2 regions of the Ideonella lacteola genome follow, and region 1 is predicted to be linked to the other one. Evidence: predicted binding sites of a transcription regulator. Region 1 holds the regulator's gene; the other holds the start of a gene.
What was found. Region 1 encodes HrcA, which represses chaperone genes, less so after heat shock. Its sites were predicted from a motif close to TTAGCACTCNNNNNNNNNGAGTGCTAA; they were not measured.
Positions count from the first base shown of each region.

Region 1 (10,026 bases):
CATCCCAGCCTGCGGGTGTCATTGCAGATCGAGACCAGCGACGTGCTGATGGAGCGCCTGGCCCAGGGCAAGCTGGACATGGTGATCGGCCGCCTCTTCGAGCGGCACGACAAGAGCGCGTTGCGCTACGAGGCCTTGGTCGAGGAGCCCGTTTCCGCCATCAGCCGGCCCGGACACCCCCTGCTCGCCTCACCCAAGCTGGCCCTGAAAGACCTGGCTTCGGGCGGCTGGATCGTGCCCGCCGCCGGCAGCGTGCTGCGGCACCGCTTCGAGCTGATGTTCCAGGAAGAAGGGCTGGACACGCCGGCCAACCTGGTCGAGACGAGCGCCCTCCTGTTCATGACCAAGATGCTGCAGCAAAGCGACCTGATCGGCGTGGTGGCGAGCGATGTGGCGCGCTACTACGCCGAGCACGGCATGGTGGCGATGCTGCCCATCCAGCTGCCCTGCAAGATGGACGCTTTCGGCCTCATCACCCGCAGCGACAAGCTGCTCTCACCGGCGGCCAAGGTGATGCTGCGGGCGGTGAAGAACGCCGCGCTGGCCATCTACGGCACCGCACTCGACATGGCCGATCTCGCCTGAGCCTTCGCTGCCGCGATGCGCGCGCCGGGTGTAGGCAGTGGCGGATCAGCGCCAGCCCGCGTCCACGACGAACTCTTGCGCGGTGCAGGCGCGCGCTTCGTCGGAAGCGAGGAACAGCACCATCGCCGCAATGTCTTCCGGCTGCAATTTGTCGGGCAGGCACTGGTTGCGCCCGATGGCGGCCTCGCCTTCGGCATCGAGCCAGAGCTTCTGCTGCCGCTCGGTCATCACCCACCCCGGTGAGACCGTGTTGACGCGAATGCGGTGCTTGCCCAGGCTGGCGGCCAGACCGCGGGTGAGCCCGTTGACCGAGGACTTCGCGATCGCGTAGCAGGGGTACTCGCTGGCCTTCGTCTGCCAGCCGGTCGAGCCCAGGTTGATGATCGACCCGCCCCCCGCGCGCTGCATGCCCGGCACCACCGCCTGGATGGCGAAAAAGGCGGGCCGCTCGTTGATCGCCATGCGGTCGTCCCAGTAGGCGGTGGTGACGGATTCCAGGCTGTGCCGGTCGTCACTCGCGACGTTGTTGACGAGCACGACAAAGTCGCCCAACTCAGCCGCGGCATCACGGATGGCGGCCTGCAGCGCGTCGATGTCCCGCACGTCGCAGCGGCGCCACCACGGCGCGGGATGGCCGCTGGCGCCGACCGCCTCGGCCAGCGCCCGGCTCGGCGCCTCGGCGACATCGACGAAGGCGACGCGCGCGCCTTGCGCCGCAAAGGCCTGGACCATGGCGGCGCCGATGCCGCTGCCACCCCCGGTGATGAAGACGCTTCGACCCTGCAGGCTGGGGTATCGGGCCAGGCCCGGGCTGAGATGTGATGGGTTTGACATATCGATTTGAAGATATAAGAGAGCGATTTTTCTATTTTTCTTGCATCAGTGTGCGGGGATAGCATCCGCCGCGTCAAGAGCAAGGAGACACGCATGGCGACCAAAAAGCCGGCCCTTCGAAGCCAGGCTTGGTTCGGCCGAACCGACCGAGACGGCTTCGTCCACCGCAGTTGGATGAAAGGCCAGGGCTACCCTGAGGACATGTTCGACGGGCGGCCGATCATCGGCATCTGCAACACCTGGAGCGAGCTCACGCCTTGCAACGGGCACTTCCGCGAACTCGCGGAATTCGTCAAGCGCGGCGTCTACGAAGCGGGCGGCTTCCCACTGGAGTTCCCGGTGATGTCCCTCGGCGAGACGCAGCTGCGCCCGACGGCGATGTTGTTTCGCAACCTGGCGAGCATGGATGTGGAAGAGTCCATCCGCGGCAACCCCATCGATGGGGTGGTGCTGTTGATGGGCTGTGACAAGACCACGCCGGCGCTGCTGATGGGTGCATCGAGCTGCGATTTGCCGACGATCGGCATCTCGGGCGGGCCGATGCTCAATGGCAAGTTCCGCGGCCAGGACATCGGCTCGGGCACGGGCGTGTGGCAGATGAGCGAGGCGGTGCGCGCCGGCGAAATGTCGCAGGCCGATTTCACCGCGGCAGAAAGCTGCATGCACCGCTCCAAAGGCAGCTGCATGACGATGGGCACCGCCTCCACGATGGCCTCGATGGTCGAGGCGCTGGGCATGGCGCTGCCTGAGAACGCGGCCATCCCGGCGGTGGACGCCCGGCGGCACCGGCTCGCGCAAATGAGCGGCCGGCGCATCGTGGAGATGGTGCGCGAAGACCTGCGCATGTCCAAGATCCTCACGCGGCAAGCCTTCGAGAACGCCATCCGCACCAATGCCGCCATCGGCGGCTCGACCAATGCGGTGATCCACCTGCTGGCTGTGGCCGGCCGGATCGGCATCGAGCTGAACCTGCAGGATTGGGACCGCCTGGGCGCCGAAGTGCCCTGCCTGGTTGACCTGCAGCCCTCGGGCCGGCACCTGATGGAAGACTTCTTCTATGCCGGCGGCGTGCCCGTGGTGATGAACCGCATCCAGCATCTGCTGCACCGCGATGCGATGACGGTCAATGGCCGCACCATCGGCCAGAACATTGAAGGCGCCCGCTGCTGGAACGAGCAGGTCATCCGCACCTACGACCAGCCGTTCAAGCCCGCCGCCGGCATTGCGGTGCTGCGCGGCAACCTGGCCCCGGACGGCGCCGTGATCAAACCCTCGGCCGCCTCGCCTCATCTGCTGAAGCACCGAGGGCGCGCGGTGGTGTTCGACAACATCGAAGACTTCCACGCCCGCATCGACGACGAGTCGCTCGACATCGACGAGCACTGCGTGATGGTGCTCAAGAACTGCGGACCGCGTGGCTACCCCGGCATGGCCGAAGTGGGGAACATGCCGCTGCCGCCCAAGGTGCTGCGCAAAGGCATCACTGACATGGTGCGCATCTCGGACGCGCGCATGAGTGGCACCGCCTACGGCACGGTGGTGCTGCACACCTCGCCCGAGGCGGCAGCCGGTGGCCCGCTGGCGCTCGTGCGTGATGGCGACATGATCGAGTTGGACGTGCCCGGGCGCCGCCTGCACCTGGAAGTGAGTGACGAGGAGCTGGCCCAGCGACGCGCACAATGGGCGCCGCCGGGTCCGCCTCAGCGAGGCTGGTACAAGCTGTATGTCGAGCACGTGCAACAAGCGCACCTCGGCGCCGACCTGGATTTCCTCGTCGGCAGCAGCGGTGCCCCGGTGCCCCGCGACTCCCACTGAACCCCGACCGCCATGAGCCTGCCCGCCCCTGCCCTGTTGTCTGAACCGCGTTGCGTGTGGGCCGCCGGCGCCACCCTGGGCGAGGGCACCTGCTGGTCGGAACGCGAGCAGGCGCTGTACTGGGTGGACATCCTGGAGCACCGGCTGTATCGCCTGCAGCTGGGAAAGGGCGCTGCCGATGGCCTCACCGATGCCCGCGACAGCTGGCAGTTCGAAGAAACCATCAGCGCCGTGGCGGAGCGGGCGACGGGCGCCGGGCTGGCGGTCACGCTGCGCCGGGGGCTCGCGCTGTTCGACCCCGCCACCGGCGCACTGCAACGCCTGCATGAGCCCGAGCCCGAGCGCGAAGGCAACCGCTTCAACGACGGCAAGTGCGACGTCGCTGGCCGATTCTGGGCCGGCACGATGGACTTCGCCTGCCAGGCGCCCACCGGAGCGCTCTACTGCTTCGACGCTTCGGGCCGCGCCACGCGCGCCTTCGATGCCCGGTTCCCGGTGACGAACGGCCCCACCTGGTCGCTCGACCAGAAGACGATGTACTTCAACGACACGGCGAACCAGCAGATCCACGCGTTCGACGTCGATCCCGAGACCGGCACGCTGAGCGGCCAGCGGCCCTGGCTGCGATTCGCCCCTGGTGACGGCTACCCCGACGGCATGACCACCGACGCCGATGGCCGCCTGTGGATCGCGCACTGGGGCGCCGCCTGCGTCACTTGCCATGACCCCATCACGGCCGACGAGCTGCTGAGGGTGCCCCTGCCCACCGACCACATCACCAACGTCGCCTTCGGTGGGCCCGATCTGCGCACCCTGTTCATCACCAGCGCCCGCTTCGACCTGAGCGACGATCAGCTTCGCCGCCAACCCTTGGCGGGCGGCCTGTTCGCCGTTGAAACGACGGCTCGCGGGCGCCCGGCCCACCGCTTCGCCGGCTGACGTTCGACCCCGCCTCGCGCACCGGCAGGTGGCGGTGGGGCGGCGTCCTACACGCATCAGCGCCGCCCGCTGACGGCCCCGGCCGGCCGCACCGGCTACCTTGGCAACATCGTTGTCAATGCCGGAGGGCCACCATGCTGTACACCATCGCTGCCATATTGCTGGCGTTGTGGATCGTGGGTTCACTGACCGCGTTCACCGCGGGCGGGCTGATCCACCTGCTGTTGGTCGGCGCCATCATCGTATTGATCTACCAGTTGGTCACGGGACGGCGCGTGCCGTGAGCCGCGGTGCCGATCGGCCGGGTGTCGGCACCACACCCGCACCCCAGCGGCCGCTGTGGAGCGTGGCCCTGCAACTGGCCGCATGGTGCGGCTTGGCGGCGCTCGCGGCGGTGAGCACCGACCAGGTCCTTCGCGTCAAACGCGCCCGCCGCGACGCTGAGGCAACGCGTCTGCGACGCCCGTACCAGTACCGGGCCCTGCGCGCTCAGCGCCGCGTTCTGGTGATGGGAGACAGCACGGGCGTGGGCATCGGAGCCGACTGTGGCACCCAGTCGATCGCCGGTCTGCTGGCCGCGGACTACCGGGGCGCTGAGGTGGTGAACCTCAGTGTGTCCGGCTCGACATTGGCTGACGTGCCAGCGCAGTTGCGACAGTTGCCGTCGGCACCTGACGCCGCCAGCCGTTTCGATGTGCTGCTGCTGCATGTGGGCGGCAACGACATCCTGCACAGCCCGAATCTCGCCGCGATGCGTCGGGCGGCCGAAACACTGTTGCCGATGCTGCACCGGGTGGCGCGCCGCGTGATCTGGCTCGGCCCGGGCGACGTGGGACTGGCCCCATTGTTCCGGCCGCCCTTCAGTTGGTGGATCTCCCGCCGCACCCGACAGGCCTGCGCCATGTTTGCGCAAATCGCCCGGGAGCATGGCACCGAGTTCGTCGGCTTTCATGATGGCGAACACCGCCTCGCCTTGGTGCGAGAGCGGGCTCAATACTTCGCGGGTGACGGTTTTCATCCCAACAGCCACGGCTACCGCTATTGCTACCAGTGGCTCAGCCGCCAGATGGCGATGCCCCCGGCGACGGCCCGCCGGCAACGGGCGCTGAGCCATGCGGAGCACCCACCCCCCATCGAACGCTGGCCGAATGCCCCGTTGCGCGGGAGGGCGGGCACCACGTTGGAGCAGGCCCCGGCACGCGCCAGCCCTGGGCCCGCCCCGGGCGGCCTACTCCCCTAGAACAAGGCAGCCATACCAGGGCCCCTCCCCCGATCGAGGGAGTTACGGGCTGTGTCCCACTCCGCAGAATCCGGCCCTCCTGCAGTACCCCCTATGGTTTTCCGTCCATGCGCACGCTCTTCATCGACAAGTCACGCCCCACCTCGCGCAAGTGGGTGTGGATCGTCGCGGGGCTCGCGGTGATTGAAGCCACCGCGCTCGCGGCTTACGTGTTGCGGCCGGCGCCCAAGGGCATCGAGGTCGACCTGTCCAGCCCGCGGGAGCTGTGCGTCTCCCGAGGTTCAGCGATTTTCGAAGCGCGCGGCGAATGGCCGCAAACGAACGACGGCCGCGATGCCGCCACGCTCGTGGGCGCCCGCTGCACGCTCGACCCCGAGTCGTTCCGCTGACCGCCTGGGTGGCCTGTGCCACCGAGGCAGGTCTGCCTCAGTTCGCAGTGGCGTCGCCGTGACGCGGCATCAGCGTGACGAGCAGTGCCGAATCGAGGCGGGCACTCAACGCATGCCGCTGCTTCGCCGGCAGCACCACCAAGTCGCCGGCTTGCAGGTGCCGGGTGCCACCGGGCATCACCACATCGACCGCTCCCTCCAGGCAATGGAGGCAGCACTCGTCGTCGACATGGTGCTCCGGCATGTCCTGCCGCGCCGGCAACACCAAGTGCAGCAGTTGCAACCGCTCTGTCTTGATCAAGCTGGTGCTGAACGCATCCACCAAGGCCGCCCCCAGCGGGCGGACCCCGATCACGTCCAGCAATTGAGCATGGGGCAGTGCCATCGCTTCGTCCTCCTCATCGGATGGGGCGCCTGATGCCATTGACGGCAATCGGCAAGCCCGGTAGCCGATCACGCGGACAACCACCCGTGAGGCGACGGCGAGGCCCGCGTGGAGATCTGGTAGGCCGTGCTGGGCTCGAACCAGCGACCAAAGGATTATGAGTCCTCTGCTCTAACCAACTGAGCTAACGGCCCGAAGGGTGGCGATTCTAGGCGGTTGGCGAGGCCAGCCCTCAGCGCTGCGAAAGTGCGTGGCCGACCAGGCGGGAGGTGATGTCCACGATCTGGATCATGCGGTCGTAGGCCATGCGCGTCGGGCCGATGACGCCGAGCGTGCCTACCACTTGGCCATCTACCTCGTATGGGGCCGACACGACGGACAACTCTTCGTAGGGCACGACACGGCTTTCACCGCCGATGAAGATGCGCACGCCTTCGGCGCGGCTGGAGGTGTCCAGCAGACGCATCAACTGCGTTTTTTGCTCGAACAGGTCGAACAGCTTGCGCAGCGAGCCCAGGTCGCCAAAGTCTTGCACACCCAGCAGGTTGCGCTCTCCGCTGACGATGACCTGTTCCTGGCTCTCGGTGGCTTCCGTGCCCACCTGGACGGCCGCCTGCATCAGACCGGCGATTTCGCCACGCAGCGCGTCGATCTCGCCCTTCAACCTTTCACGAACCTCTTCGATCGTCAGGCCGGCGTAGTGTGCATTGAGGTAGTTGCTCGCCTCGACCAACTCGGATTGCGACGGATCGTGCGCGGTGAAGATGACGCGGTTCTGCACGTCGCCGTCCGGTGCGACCAGGATCACCAGCACCCGCTTCTCACCCAGGCGAAGAAATTCGATGTGCCGGAACACGCTCTGCTTCTTGGGCGCGGTGACCACGCCGACAAAGCTCGACAGGCTGGACAGCAGCTGGGCCGCCTGCGCAATCACGCGTTGGGGCTGATCGGGGTGCAGTTGTTCGCGGGCCGCAGCCAGCTCAGGCGGCGCCTGGCTCAAATCCATCGGCCGGGTCGTCAGCATCGTGTCGACGAACAAGCGATAGCCCCGCGGTGTGGGGATGCGGCCTGCCGAGGTGTGGGGGCTGACGATCAGACCCAGTTCTTCCAGGTCGGCCATCACATTGCGGATGGTCGCGGGGGACAGTTCCAGCCCCGACGCCTTCGACAGCGTGCGCGAGCCGACCGGCTGTCCGTCCGCGATGTAGCGTTCGACCAGGGTCTTCAAGAGGGATTTGGCACGCTCGTCGAGCATGAATTCATTGTAAGGACACACCCGAAGGCCATCCTTTGCGTGAAAGCCCCTGTGGTGTAATTCCTCGCACCCTTTTGAACCATTGCAGGGCCATGCCCCATCGCTTTCGCCACGCTGCGTTGATAGGCAAGTACCAGGCCCAAGGCATCCGGCCCATGCTGCAAAGCATTGCCGAGTTCCTGATCGGGCAAGGGCTGGATGTGTCGGTCGAGCGAGAAACCGCACTGAACACCGGCTGGAGCGATCACGGTGCCTACACCTCGGCCGAACTGGGCCAGCGCTGCGACATCGCCGTGGTGGTGGGCGGCGACGGCACGATGCTGGGCATCGCCCGCGAGCTGGCACCCCACAATCTGCCGCTGGTGGGCATCAACCAGGGCCGCCTGGGCTTCATCACCGACATCCGCGCCTCCGACTGGGCCGAGGCGCTCGGCCCGATGATGCAGGGCGACTTCGAAGAAGAGCGCCGCGCGATGATCGAGGGCGATGTGCGCCGCGACGGCGAGATCATCTTCGAGGGCCTGTCGCTCAACGACGTGGTCGTCAGCCGGGGCAACACCGCCAGCATGGTCGAGCTGCGCATCGACGTGGGCGACGAATTCGTCGCCAACATCCGCGCCGATGGCCTGATCATCTCTTCGCCCACTGGTTCGACCGCCTATGCGCTGTCAGCCGGCGGGCCGATCCTGCACCCCGCCATCGCCGGCTGGGTGATGGTGCCGATCGCGTCGCACACCCTGTCGAACCGGCCCATCGTGCTGCCCGACGGGCAAGACGTGATGGTCACCATCGTGGCCGGGCGCGATTCGAGCGCCAATTTCGACATGCATCGGCTGGCCAGCCTGCTGCACGGCGACCAGGTGCGGGTGCGCCGCTCGGCGCAGACGGTGCGCTTCCTGCACCCGCGCGGTTGGAGCTACTACGCCACATTGCGGCGCAAGCTGCGCTGGTACGAGGGCGTTTGATGGCAAGCTTGGGGTCGTGCTGCGCCGGGCACTTGCCCGCGCGCCTTGCCGCGCCAGGCCGCGGCGGCCTCTGACTTTCGCGTTTTCCATGCTCAAGAGCCTCACTCTCAAGGACTTTGTCATCGTCAGCGCGCTGGACGTCGAGTTCGACTCTGGCTTCTCGGTGTTGACCGGCGAAACCGGCGCGGGCAAGTCGATCCTGATCGACGCCCTGCAACTGGCGCTGGGTGCCCGCGCCGAAGCCCATGTGGTGCGTGAGGGCGCTTCGCGCGCTGAAATCACGGCAGCCTTTGACCTGCCCCCGTCGCTGTCGGGCTGGCTGGAAGAAGCCGGCTTCGACGCTGGCGACAGCACCTTGCTGCTTCGCCGCATCGTCGATGCCAAGGGCGGCAGCCGCGGCTTCATCAACGGCAGTGCCGCCACCGTGGCGCAACTTCGCGAGGTGGCAGATCACCTGATCGACATCCACGGCCAGCACGCCTGGCAGGGCCTGACACGACCCGCCTCGGTTCGCGCGCTGCTCGATGAGCAGGCGGGCGTCGACATCCGGCCGATGGCCGAGGCCTACGACCATTGGCGTGCGGCCAGCTTGGCGCTGGAATCGGCCCGCACCCGGCAGGGCGAGCTGGCCAGCGAGCGCGAGCGCCTGCAGTGGCAGATCGGCGAGCTGGAAAAGCTCTCGCCCGGCGATGAAGAATGGCCCGAGCTGAATGCCGAGCATCAGCGGCTGGCCCACGCACAGGCGTTGCTCGACGGCGCCAGCCAAGCCGTGCGCTCCGTCTCGGGCGACGATGACGACAACGCGTCGCGCCTGGTCGCGCGGGCGCTGGCCGCGCTGGAAGACGTGGCCGAGTTCGACACGCGCTTGGCGCCGGTGGTCGAGGTGCTGCACGGCGCGCAAGCTCAACTCGAGGATGCCGCGCACACGCTGAACGCCTACCTGTCGCGCACAGAGCTGGATCCGGCACGGCTGGCCGAGGTGGACCAGCGCATGTCGGCCTGGATGAGCCTGGCACGCCGCTACCGCCGCCCGCCGGAAGAGCTGGCCGCGCTGCTGGCCGAATGGCGTACCCATTTGAAGGCGCTGGATGACGCGGCCGACCTCGACGGGCTGGAACAACGTGTCGCTGAGGCGCGCGCGGCCTGGCAGAAGGAGGCCAAGTCAGTCAGCAGCGCTCGGCACAAAACCGCCAAACCGCTGGCGCAGCGGGTGACCGAGGCGATGCAGCAACTCGGCATGGCTGGCGGGCGCTTCGAGGTCGAGCTCACGCCCGCCAATGAGCCGCAGTCCTATGGCCTGGAAACGGTGGAGTTCCTGGTCGCGGGCCATGCCGGCAGCGCGCCGCGCACCCTGGGCAAGGTGGCGTCGGGCGGCGAGTTGTCTCGCCTGGCGCTGGCCATCGCGGTGACGACGGCACAACAGCGGCAGGCCAGCAGCCAAGCGGGCAACCGGCGCGCCGCAGCCGCCGCATCGAGCCCGGCCACCTTGATCTTCGACGAGATCGACTCGGGCGTGGGCGGCACGGTCGCCGATTCGGTCGGCCGGCTGATGAAACAACTCGGCCGAAGCGCGCAGGTGCTGGCGGTGACACATCTGCCCCAGGTGGCTGCCTGCGCAG
Region 1 is NZ_JBBUTG010000006.1:174,218-184,243, reverse strand. Features, by position in the region: gene AACH06_RS12820 (LysR family transcriptional regulator) at 1-585, shown strand, start outside; gene AACH06_RS12815 (SDR family NAD(P)-dependent oxidoreductase) at 631-1,419, opposite strand; gene araD (L-arabinonate dehydratase) at 1,513-3,234, shown strand; gene AACH06_RS12805 (SMP-30/gluconolactonase/LRE family protein) at 3,247-4,173, shown strand; gene AACH06_RS12800 (lmo0937 family membrane protein) at 4,308-4,457, shown strand; gene AACH06_RS12795 (GDSL-type esterase/lipase family protein) at 4,454-5,413, shown strand; gene AACH06_RS12790 (hypothetical protein) at 5,521-5,802, shown strand; gene AACH06_RS12785 (cupin domain-containing protein) at 5,840-6,187, opposite strand; tRNA gene AACH06_RS12780 (tRNA-Ile) at 6,305-6,381, opposite strand; gene hrcA (heat-inducible transcriptional repressor HrcA) at 6,420-7,442, opposite strand; gene AACH06_RS12770 (NAD kinase) at 7,535-8,407, shown strand; gene recN (DNA repair protein RecN) at 8,496-10,026, shown strand, end outside.

Region 2 (10,026 bases), on a different contig from region 1:
CGCCCCCGCCACGGCTTCGGCCTGGCATGCCGCGCCACCCGCGACGAAGCGCTGCGCAAAGCCTGGCTGGAGTGGGGGCAAAGCCTGCGCTATGCCGACCACCTCTGCCACCAGGCCCGCGTCGCCATTCCGCAGGCCCCTGGTGCGCTGCGCGAATTCAGCCAGCACGCCGCCTACTACACGGCGCACCCGGGTGGCTGGGAGCAGTTGCCGCTGCTGGCCGGGCGCCGGCCGGGCGGCGGTCAGCCTGTCGAAGCCGATGGCGGCGCCCCCGCCGAGGTCCAACTGCGGCAGACCGTGCAAGCCCTGCAAGCCGCGGGCATCGACACCTACTACCGCGAACTCACCACCACCGACGTCGCCCAGGCCGGCCTGCGCGTGGTGCGGGTTCTGGCCCCGCAGCTCACGCCGTTGCATGCCGACGAGCGGGCGCCATTCCTGGGCGGGCGCTGCACCGACGTGGCCTGGCGCTACCCGGGTGCCCGCCCACAAGGCCCCTTCCCCAACCCCTGGCCGCACCCGCTGGGCTGAAACGATGAGCTCACTGCACGACGATGCCCCGCTGTTCTGGCAGTTCTGGCGCCACAGCGAGCTCAATACTGCCCGGCGTGCATTGATGCTGGAGCGCATCGAACGCGATGCCGTGCAGGGCAGCGACGGCGTGCGCCCCATTTGGCCTCAGGCCGCCACGCCGCTGCCCGCCCCAGACGCATCGGTGCACACCCCCTGGGCCCGCCGCCGCAGCGAGCGCCAGTTTGCGGCCCGGCCGCTGGCACCCAAGGCGCTGTCCAACCTGCTGTGGCCCCTGTCGGAACGCGCCGATGGCCACCGCCAACTGGCATCCGGTGGCGGCAAGTACCCCTTGCGAGTCCATGTGATCGGTTTGGCTCTGGAGGGCATGCCCCCCGCGGTGCACTGGTACGACCCGCAACGCCACGGCCTCACCCGCCGCGCGCCTGCGCCATCGTGGCCAGTTTTGGCAGAGGTGCTGGGTTGGGCCGACAGCACACCCGCCGCCGTGCTGGTGGTGACCGCGCTGGTGGACGGCATGGTGGCCAAGTACGGCGAGCGCGGCGGCCGCTTTGCGCTGCTGGAGGCGGGCAGCTACCTCGGCGCCTTGCAGTGGGAATGCGCCCGTTCCGGCCTGGGCAGCCTCGCGCTCGGCTCGTACGACGACCAGCGCCTGCTGCGCGTCATCCACGCCGACGCCGAGCGCGAGCTGGCCATGGCCGTGTGCGCCGTGGGCCACCCCCTGCAGCCGTGAACCTCCCGTCTCGCCCCTCGCCCGGGCAGGCCTTGATGCACCTCGTGGCCGTGGGCGGCGTGTTCCTGGGCGGCTACCAGCTCACGCTGCGCCGCGCGCACCGGCTGGGCGAGCTGCCCAGCAGCCTCTCCTCCTGGGATGCCTGGGTGCCGTTCTGGCCCGCCAGCATCCTTCCCTACGCGTCCATCAACCTCGTGTACCTCGCGGCCTTCTTTCTCTGCCGCACCGAGCGCGCCCTGCTGCGCCTCACGCTGCAGCTGTTGTTCGTGCAGATCGCCGCCTTCATCTGCTTCTGGTGCTGGCCGTTGCAGTGGGGCCGGCCTCGCCCCGCGCTAGAAGGCATCTGGGCGCAGGCCTACGGCTGGCTCGGCAGCTTCGACCTGCCGCACAACCTGGCGCCCTCGCTGCACATCGCCGTGCTGGTGGTGCTGTGGTCACTGCTGCGCAGCATCGTCTTGCCGCGCCACCGGGTGTGGGTGCACGCCTGGGCCGGTGTGGTGGCCCTCTCAGCGCTCACCACCTGGCAACATCACTTGCTGGACGTGGCCGGCGGCGCGGTGTTGGGCGCGCTGGCGCTGGCCGGACCGCGCCGTTCAGATGGCATCTAACGCCACCCCTGTGTGGCCCCCCAGAGCCCCGGCGTCCTGGTGCCGGTCGCCTTGGGCCCCATCGAGCCAGAGCGCTGGCTCCGTGATTCATCTTCCAACAAGGAGCAAGCCATGCGCATGCTGGCTGGATGGCGACGCGCGCAGGGCGCGCTGCTGCTGTGTCTTTCCGCCCTTGGCGTGGCCCATGCCGAGCCCTTCAGTTTCGTGGCGCTCGGCGACACGGCCTACAACGGCGAGGCCGACTACCCGGTCTATTCGGCACTGATCAACCGCATCAACCAAGAGCGGCCGGCCTTCAGCATCCACATCGGCGATGTATGGGGCGCAACGAGTTGCCTGGACGAGGATCACCGTCAGATCCTCGGCTGGTTTGCCCGCTACGAGCACCCACTGATCTACACGCCGGGCGACAACGAGTGGACGGACTGCATCGATCCCGAAGTGATCGCCGCAGACGAGCGCATCGACGAAGGCAAGGCCCGCCCCGGCGACGAGCAACTGCTGGCCGATTTCAAGCAGTTGTCGAGCCGTGCGACTCGCCCAGGGAAGTGGGCGCTGGACAGCCTGGCGCGCATTCGGCGCACCTATTTCAGTACGCCGCGCAGCTTGGGCCAAACCACCATCCCCCTGGTGCGCCAGGCTGCGACATCCCGGCGACATCCCCAGATGGTCGAGAACGCGCGCTGGGCCAAAGACAGCGTGGTCTTCGCCACCGTGCATGTGGTGGGCTCGATGAACAGCCTGTCGGTCGCCAGCCCGGAGGCCGCGGCCGAGGCGGTGGCGCGCAATCAGGCCAACGTCGAATGGATCCAGCAGACCTTTGCCGAAGCGGCGAAGACCGATGCCAAGGCCATCGTTCTCGCCATGCACGCGTCATTCTTCGACAAGATGCCTGCTCCGGGACAGGGCACGGGGCACGCCGTGCGCGGGGGCCGATCCGGCCCCTACGGATTGATCGCGTTGGCCATCCAGGAACTGTCCGCCCAGTTTGGCAAACCGGTGCTGCTCATCCACGGAGACGACCACGAGTTCACGATCGATAGGCCGTTCCTGACCCCCGACGAAGCCAAGCAACAGTTCAAGGGCGGCAACGTCATGCGCCTACAGGTGTATGGCGCACCCGAGATCCGCGCCGTGCGCATCGGTGTGGATACCGCCACGCCTTGGGTGTTTTCCTTCTCGCCGCTGTTCATGCAGTGAGTCAAGGGCCTCGCGCGGGTGCCGCGAGGCTGGAACTGCCGGCGCGGCCACAACTTGACGGACAACAGATGCCATCGGACATAGACATCCTGGCGAGTCCGTTGAAGAGGTGCCGTTCGAACCGAACGGCTATTTTGCGAACTGGAACCATCTCACCTCAACCCCTCCCGCACCTGTCGTAGACGCCACGCTCCAGGTCGAGAACTTCCTCACTGGGAAGGTGAATGTGTCCTGATACGTGGAGATGACGCCGTCGAGATAGTTGTCTGCCGCCGAACCCTCTGCAACCGGCTCTCCATCCACGATGCCGGTGGCGTACACCCCACGCCAGGGGGATCCCGCGACGAGCTTCGCGACAACGAATCCGTCCTGCTTGGCCACGTAAGTGATATTGACGTCCTTGCGGGTGTAGCCGGCCGCCGCTGATGGCGCCGGCGCCACGATCTCGGCAATGGCCGATACGCCGGCCATGCAAGTTGACAAGCTGACCGCCGCAATGCAAGCAAGTGTTCTCATGTGATGAGCTCCCTTAGTTCAGACACACGCCCGGCCTCGGCCTATCGATGACTGCTCCGATGACTACTCACGAGCCAGTTCGATCGACCATTTATGAGCCAGCAGCAAATCCTCTGCTTCATCAAGATCACGTGCAACTTAAACCCTGATGACCTCGCATACATGGTGCTCAAGGTCGCCGCGTCGTCAAAGCAGACACCCGCTCAGGGACTCTTGAAACGCAAAACATGGTCCCTATAATGTTGCTAGCACTCGATCAGCCGGAGTGCTAACAGCCGGCGATACGAGCAGCCCTTTTGGGGTGACCGCTCTGCGGGAGCCCAATGTGAATGAGTGCCAACTTTCTTGGCATATCGCTCCAAGTCTCACTGCTATGCACAAAGGAGATGCAATGAAGCTTCGTCCGTTGCACGATCGCGTGATCGTCAAGCGCCTGGAAAACGAAACCAAGACCGCCTCGGGCATCGTCATCCCCGACAACGCCGCAGAGAAGCCCGACCAGGGTGAGGTGCTGGCCGTCGGCCCCGGCAAGCGCAACGACAAGGGCGACTTCGTGGCCCTGAACATCAAGGTCGGTGACCGCGTCCTCTTCGGCAAGTACTCGGGCCAGACCGTCAAGGTCGATGGCGAAGAGCTGCTGGTCATGAAGGAAGACGACCTGTTCGCCGTGGTGGAGAAGTAAGCCGCTTGGCGCTTCTCGCACTGACCTCACAACACTGAATTCGGAGAAATCAACATGGCAGCAAAAGACGTCATCTTCGGCGCCGACGCCCGTCACCGCATGGTGGAAGGCGTGAACATCCTGGCCAACGCGGTCAAGGTCACGCTGGGTCCCAAGGGCCGCAATGTCGTGCTCGAGCGCTCGTTCGGCGCCCCGACCGTCACCAAGGACGGTGTCTCGGTCGCCAAAGAAATCGAGCTGAAGGACAAGCTCCAGAACATGGGCGCCCAGATGGTCAAGGAAGTCGCTTCCAAGACCAGCGACAACGCCGGTGACGGCACCACGACCGCCACCGTGCTGGCCCAGGCCATCGTGCGCGAAGGCATGAAGTACGTGGCCGCCGGCATGAACCCGATGGACCTGAAGCGCGGCATCGACAAGGCCGTTGTGGCCCTGACGGAAGAGCTGAAGAAGGCCTCGAAGCCCACGACCACCAGCAAGGAAATCGCTCAGGTCGGCACGATCTCGGCGAACTCTGACGAATCGATCGGCAAGATCATCGCCGACGCGATGGACAAGGTCGGCAAGGAAGGCGTCATCACGGTCGAAGACGGCAAGAGCCTGAACAACGAGCTGGATGTCGTCGAAGGCATGCAGTTCGACCGCGGCTACCTGTCGCCCTACTTCATCAACCAGCCCGAAAAGCAAGTTGCCCTGCTGGACAACCCGTTCGTGCTGCTGTTCGACAAGAAGATCAGCAACATCCGCGACCTGCTGCCAACGCTGGAGCAAGTGGCCAAGTCGGGCCGCCCGCTGCTGATCATCGCTGAAGAAGTCGAAGGCGAAGCGCTGGCCACCCTGGTGGTCAACACGATTCGCGGCATCCTGAAGGTCGTCGCCGTCAAGGCCCCGGGCTTCGGCGATCGTCGCAAGGCCATGCTGGAAGACATCGCCATCCTGACGGGCGGCAAGGTCATCGCTGAAGAAGTGGGCCTGTCGCTCGAGAAGGTCACGCTGGCCGATCTGGGCCAAGCCAAGCGCGTCGAAGTGGCGAAGGAAAACACCACCATCATCGACGGCGCCGGCGCTGCCGCGGACATCGAAGCCCGCGTCAAGCAGATCCGCATCCAGATCGAAGAAGCCACCAGCGACTACGACCGCGAGAAGCTGCAAGAGCGCGTGGCCAAGCTGGCTGGCGGCGTGGCCGTCATCAAGGTCGGTGCCGCCACCGAAGTCGAGATGAAGGAAAAGAAGGCCCGTGTCGAAGACGCGCTGCACGCCACCCGTGCCGCCGTTGAAGAAGGCATCGTGGCTGGTGGTGGCGTCGCGCTGCTGCGCGCCCGTCAAGCCGCTGGCGCCATCAAGGGCGACAACGCCGACCAAGACGCTGGTATCAAGCTGGTGCTCAAGGCCATCGAAGCCCCGCTGCGCGAGATCGTCTACAACGCCGGTGGCGAAGCCTCCGTCGTCGTGAACGCGGTGCTGGCCGGCAAGGGCAACTACGGCTTCAACGCCGCCAACGACACCTACGGCGACATGATCGAGATGGGCATTCTCGATCCGACCAAGGTGACCCGTACCGCACTGCAGAACGCCGCGTCCGTCGCGTCGCTGATGCTGACCACCGAAGCGATGGTCGCCGAAGCGCCGAAGGAAGAGGCTCCCGCCGGTGGCATGCCTGGCGGCATGGGCGGCATGGGCGGCATGGGCATGGACATGTAAGTCCTGCCCGAGCATCCCTGCTCGAATGGAAGGGCCACCGCGAGGTGGCCCTTTTTCTTTGCTCAGCGCACGCGGCAGGTGGCCGTGGCGCTCGTCACCGTGGCGCCGCTGGCGTCCAGCAGCGTGGCGGTGACCGTGCCGTCGACGATGAACCCCTTAGAGATGGCGGTCGCGCCCTGGCGAATGTTTCGCGGGTTGCTGTCGAAGTCGAATTCCACTTCGTTCAAGACTTCCTGCTTGGCTGCGCTTTGCGCGCTGTTGCCGCCGGAGGTCAGCACCGTGGTGTACCAATCTCCGGGTTGGCCGCCGCAGTAGTAGCACCCGAGCGCGCTGACGTCCACCGACGCCTTGGAGCGGTCGGACCGCTTCTCGCACTTGATCTTCAAGGTAGCGGCTTGAGCCCCCAGAGCCGTCACGGAGAGTGCGGCGGCGGCAGCGAGGGCGGCGAACAAACGGGTCGAAGAGTTCTTCATGGACGGCTCCGGGATTGAGGTGATGTGCCGATGCGATGTGTTGGCGTCGGTTCACCACAGAGCCACGGGTCCGCGCCCAGATACACCGTGCCCTGAATTTCTCTGGCCAGACATCGAGCATCGCGGAGCACCCCTGGTCATCCCGGGCTCGGACTGCCGGCGCTGACCGACCAGACTGTCGACTACCCCCAAAGCCTTCTGGAAAGTCGACATGGGTTGGCCACCCTCTCACTGCTTGACGGCCATCGCCCGGGGGGGCAGTTCAGCTTCGAGGTGGAGATGGAGCGGAGCAACGCCGACGCCGCGCCCGATGCGTCTGTCTTCGGCGACAGCCTGAGCGAGACCCGCGCCCGGCGCGTCTGAGCGCCTCACCGACCCGCGCGACAATCCGCGTCCATGCCATGGCGCCCCCTGCTTGTCTTCTGTCTCGGCCTCGCGTCGGCCGCCGCCGCATTCGCCCAGCCTGCGGCTGAGGTGCCGCCACCACTGGGCCGGCCACGGATCGGTCTGGTGCTGTCGGGTGGCGGTGCGCGGGGCTTGGCCCACATCGGCGTGCTGAAGGTGCTGGAGCGTGAGCACGTGCCGGTCGACGTCATCGCGGGCACGTCGATGGGCGCGATCGTCGGCGGCTTGTACGCCAGCGGCATGAAGGCTGACGACATCGAGCGCGAGCTCAAGCGCATCGATTGGGTGAGGCTGTTCGCCACCCGTGTCAGCCGCCAGCAGCTCACCCAGCGCCGGAAGGAAGAAGACTTCGAGATCGCCAGCGCGATCGAATTGGGCATCGACGACGAGGGCTCGTTCCGGGCGCCGCAGGGCGCGGTGTCGAGCCGCGGGCTGGAGACGCTGCTCAGGCGCTTCACCCTGCCGGTGCGTGCGGTGACGAAGTTCGATCAGTTGCCCATCCCGTTTCGTGCGGTGGCGACCAACATGGAGACGGGCGACGCCGTCATCCTCGGCGAAGGCGATCTGGCGATGGCGCTGCGTTCGAGCATGAGCGTGCCGGGCGTCTTTCCCCCCACGGAAGTCGATGGCCATGTGCTGGGCGACGGTGGCCTGGTCAACAACGTGCCGGTGGATGTGGCGCGGGCCATGGGCGCCGACATCGTCATCGCCGTGAGCATCGGCACGCCGTTGGCAGGGCGCGAAACCCTGTCGTCGGCCCTCGGGCTCACGTCGCAGATGATCAACATCCTGACCGAGCAGAACGTCAAGCGCAGCCTCGCCACCTTGCTGACCGGCGACGTGCTGATCGCGCCCGATCTCGGTGAGCTGACCTCAGGCGATTTCAATCGCGCAGCCGATTTCATTCGCCTCGGCGTCGAAGGGGCCGAAACCCAGCAGACGCGCCTGGCCCAGATCGCGATGCCGGCCGAGGCCTACACGGCCTGGCGCGCCGAGCGCCACACCGGCAACGTGCCCACGCCCCAGCTCGCGTTCGTCGCCTTCGAAGGCACGAGTGTGACCAACCCGGCGCGCTTCGAGGGCCAGTTGCTGTCCCAGCCGGGCCAGCCGTTCGACCCCGAAAAGGCGGCGCGCGATGCGCGACAGCTGGCCGCCAGCGGCGACTACGTCCGCTCGGACTACCGGCTGGTCGACACCACCAGCGGCGCCACCGGCATCGTCTTCGATCTCGAAGACAAGCCCTGGGGGCCCAATTACCTCAGCATCGGGCTCGACCTGTCCACCGACTTCGGCGGCCACAGCGCGTTCAACATCAAGATGAGCCACAACCGGCACTGGCTCACGCCCAGTGGCACCGAGTGGCGCAATCGCCTGCAGATCGGCGAAGTGCCGCAAGTCTTCAGCGAGATCTACCACCCGCTGAACTGGACGATCGGTCTGTGGAACGACTGGTTCGTGGCGGGCTGGGGCCAAGCCGAACGCCGTGTGCTGTCGCTGTACGAGGCCGATGCCGGCGAAGAAATCGGACAGCTGCGGCGCACCACCGGCCGAGTGGGGGTGGACATCGGCCAGCCCTGGGGACGCCTGGGCGAGTTGCGTCTCGGGTTGACGCACCAGATCGGCCGCAGCGAGCCGACGCTGCTGTCGGCCGGCTACGACGGCCCCACCAGCGCCGAGACCTGGAACGAGACCGCGCTCCGCGGCCGCGTCGTGATCGACCAGCTCGACTACGCGAACTTCCCGCAGTTCGGCTACCGAGCGTTGGGCGAGGTGCAGATTGGACGCCGCCATCACGAAGGCGACCAGGGCTTGTCACGCGTCGAGGGCCAGGTGACCGGCGCCTACACCTGGGGCGCCCACACCGTGAACCTGTTCGGCCTGGTGGAGATGTCCGACGCGCGGGCCGATGCGATCGTGGGGCAATACGCCCTGGGCGGCTTCCAGCGGCTGTCGGGCTATCGCCCGAACCAACTGGCGGGCAATGCCGTGGTCTTCGGGCGGGCCAACTGGTACATGCGCCTGGCCGAGCCGCCGGTCTTCGCGCGGGGCTTCTTCATCGGCGCGTCGATCGAGGCGGGCAACGCCTGGGCCAGCCGGCGCCGCATCTCACTGGGCGATCTGCGAGCCGGCGGCAGCCTTTACCTTGGGGCCGACACCGGCATCGGCCCGATGTACCTGGGCCTGACGTGGGCACCGCAAGGCGAAGCCGGCCTGGCGTTGATGATCGGCCGGCCCTGACCGGCAAAGCCGGTGCGGCGAAACCGCCCCATCGTCAGTAGACGATGACGGGCTCGATGTCGAACAACGTGGGCAGCGACGGATCGATCGTCACCTTCACCCAGTGCAGCGATGGGCTGCCGAAGGTTTCGATGCGCGTCAGGTGGGTCAGTTGCCGGCGACCGAGATAGATCGGCATGTCGACCTTGTAGAAGTGCATGTCGCCGTGCACCAGCAGCACCTGTCCGCGAAACGCCTGTGTCTCGGCCACCAGGGCGTCCATGAAGCGTCGATAGCCGGTATAGATCGGTGAGCGCGACTCATCGACCTCGGTCGTCTCGGGCAGATCGAACCCGGGGTCGGCCTGGAACACCGTGACCACGCCTCGCGCGCCCTGCTGGCGTGCCACCGCGAAAGCCTCGTGCAGCCACCGAATGTTGGCCTGGTCTCGCGCCTCGTATTCAGCGTTGTCCGCCTCGCACTCGGCCGGACCGCGGGCGCTCTTGAAGCTGCACTCTTGCGCGTCGGCCACGCGGTTGTTGTTGCTGCCGGGGATGTTGAAGGTGGCGAAGACCACGCCGCCTTTCTCGAAGCGCAGGTTCTCCACGTAGGGCGCGGCTTGCTGGATGACCGGCATGGTGCGTTCGCCCAGGCTGGTGGGTTGCCCGAACATCACCCGGCGCAGGTGATCGAGCCGTTCGAGGTTGTTGTAGCCCCCGTTGCTCAGGCGGTGGCAGTCGGTCCACTCGTTGTCGCCCGGCGTGTAGAAGGCCGGCGCCTTCAGGCGATTGAACAAGGCCAGCGCGTCGGTGTAGACCGCGTCATCGCAGCGCGAGCCACCGTCCTTGATGTCGCCGTCGTGGATCGAGAAAGCGATGTCGGCGGCGTTGAGGCTGTCGATCGTCGCCTTCAGGCCGGGGTCATCGCCGTTGCGCTTGTACGGCATGTCGCCCCACAGCG
Region 2 is NZ_JBBUTG010000007.1:199,499-209,524, forward strand. Features, by position in the region: gene AACH06_RS14285 (YcaO-like family protein) at 1-531, shown strand, start outside; gene AACH06_RS14290 (SagB/ThcOx family dehydrogenase) at 536-1,264, shown strand; gene AACH06_RS14295 (phosphatase PAP2 family protein) at 1,261-1,872, shown strand; gene AACH06_RS14300 (hypothetical protein) at 1,984-3,072, shown strand; gene AACH06_RS14305 (hypothetical protein) at 3,202-3,588, opposite strand; gene groES (co-chaperone GroES) at 3,980-4,270, shown strand; gene groL (chaperonin GroEL) at 4,325-5,971, shown strand; gene AACH06_RS14320 (hypothetical protein) at 6,034-6,444, opposite strand; gene AACH06_RS14325 (hypothetical protein) at 6,661-6,807, shown strand; gene AACH06_RS14330 (patatin-like phospholipase family protein) at 6,841-9,087, shown strand; gene AACH06_RS14335 (metallophosphoesterase family protein) at 9,122-10,026, opposite strand, start outside.
Region 2: the regulator HrcA is predicted to act here: its motif matches at 3,834-3,860, upstream of groES (co-chaperone GroES).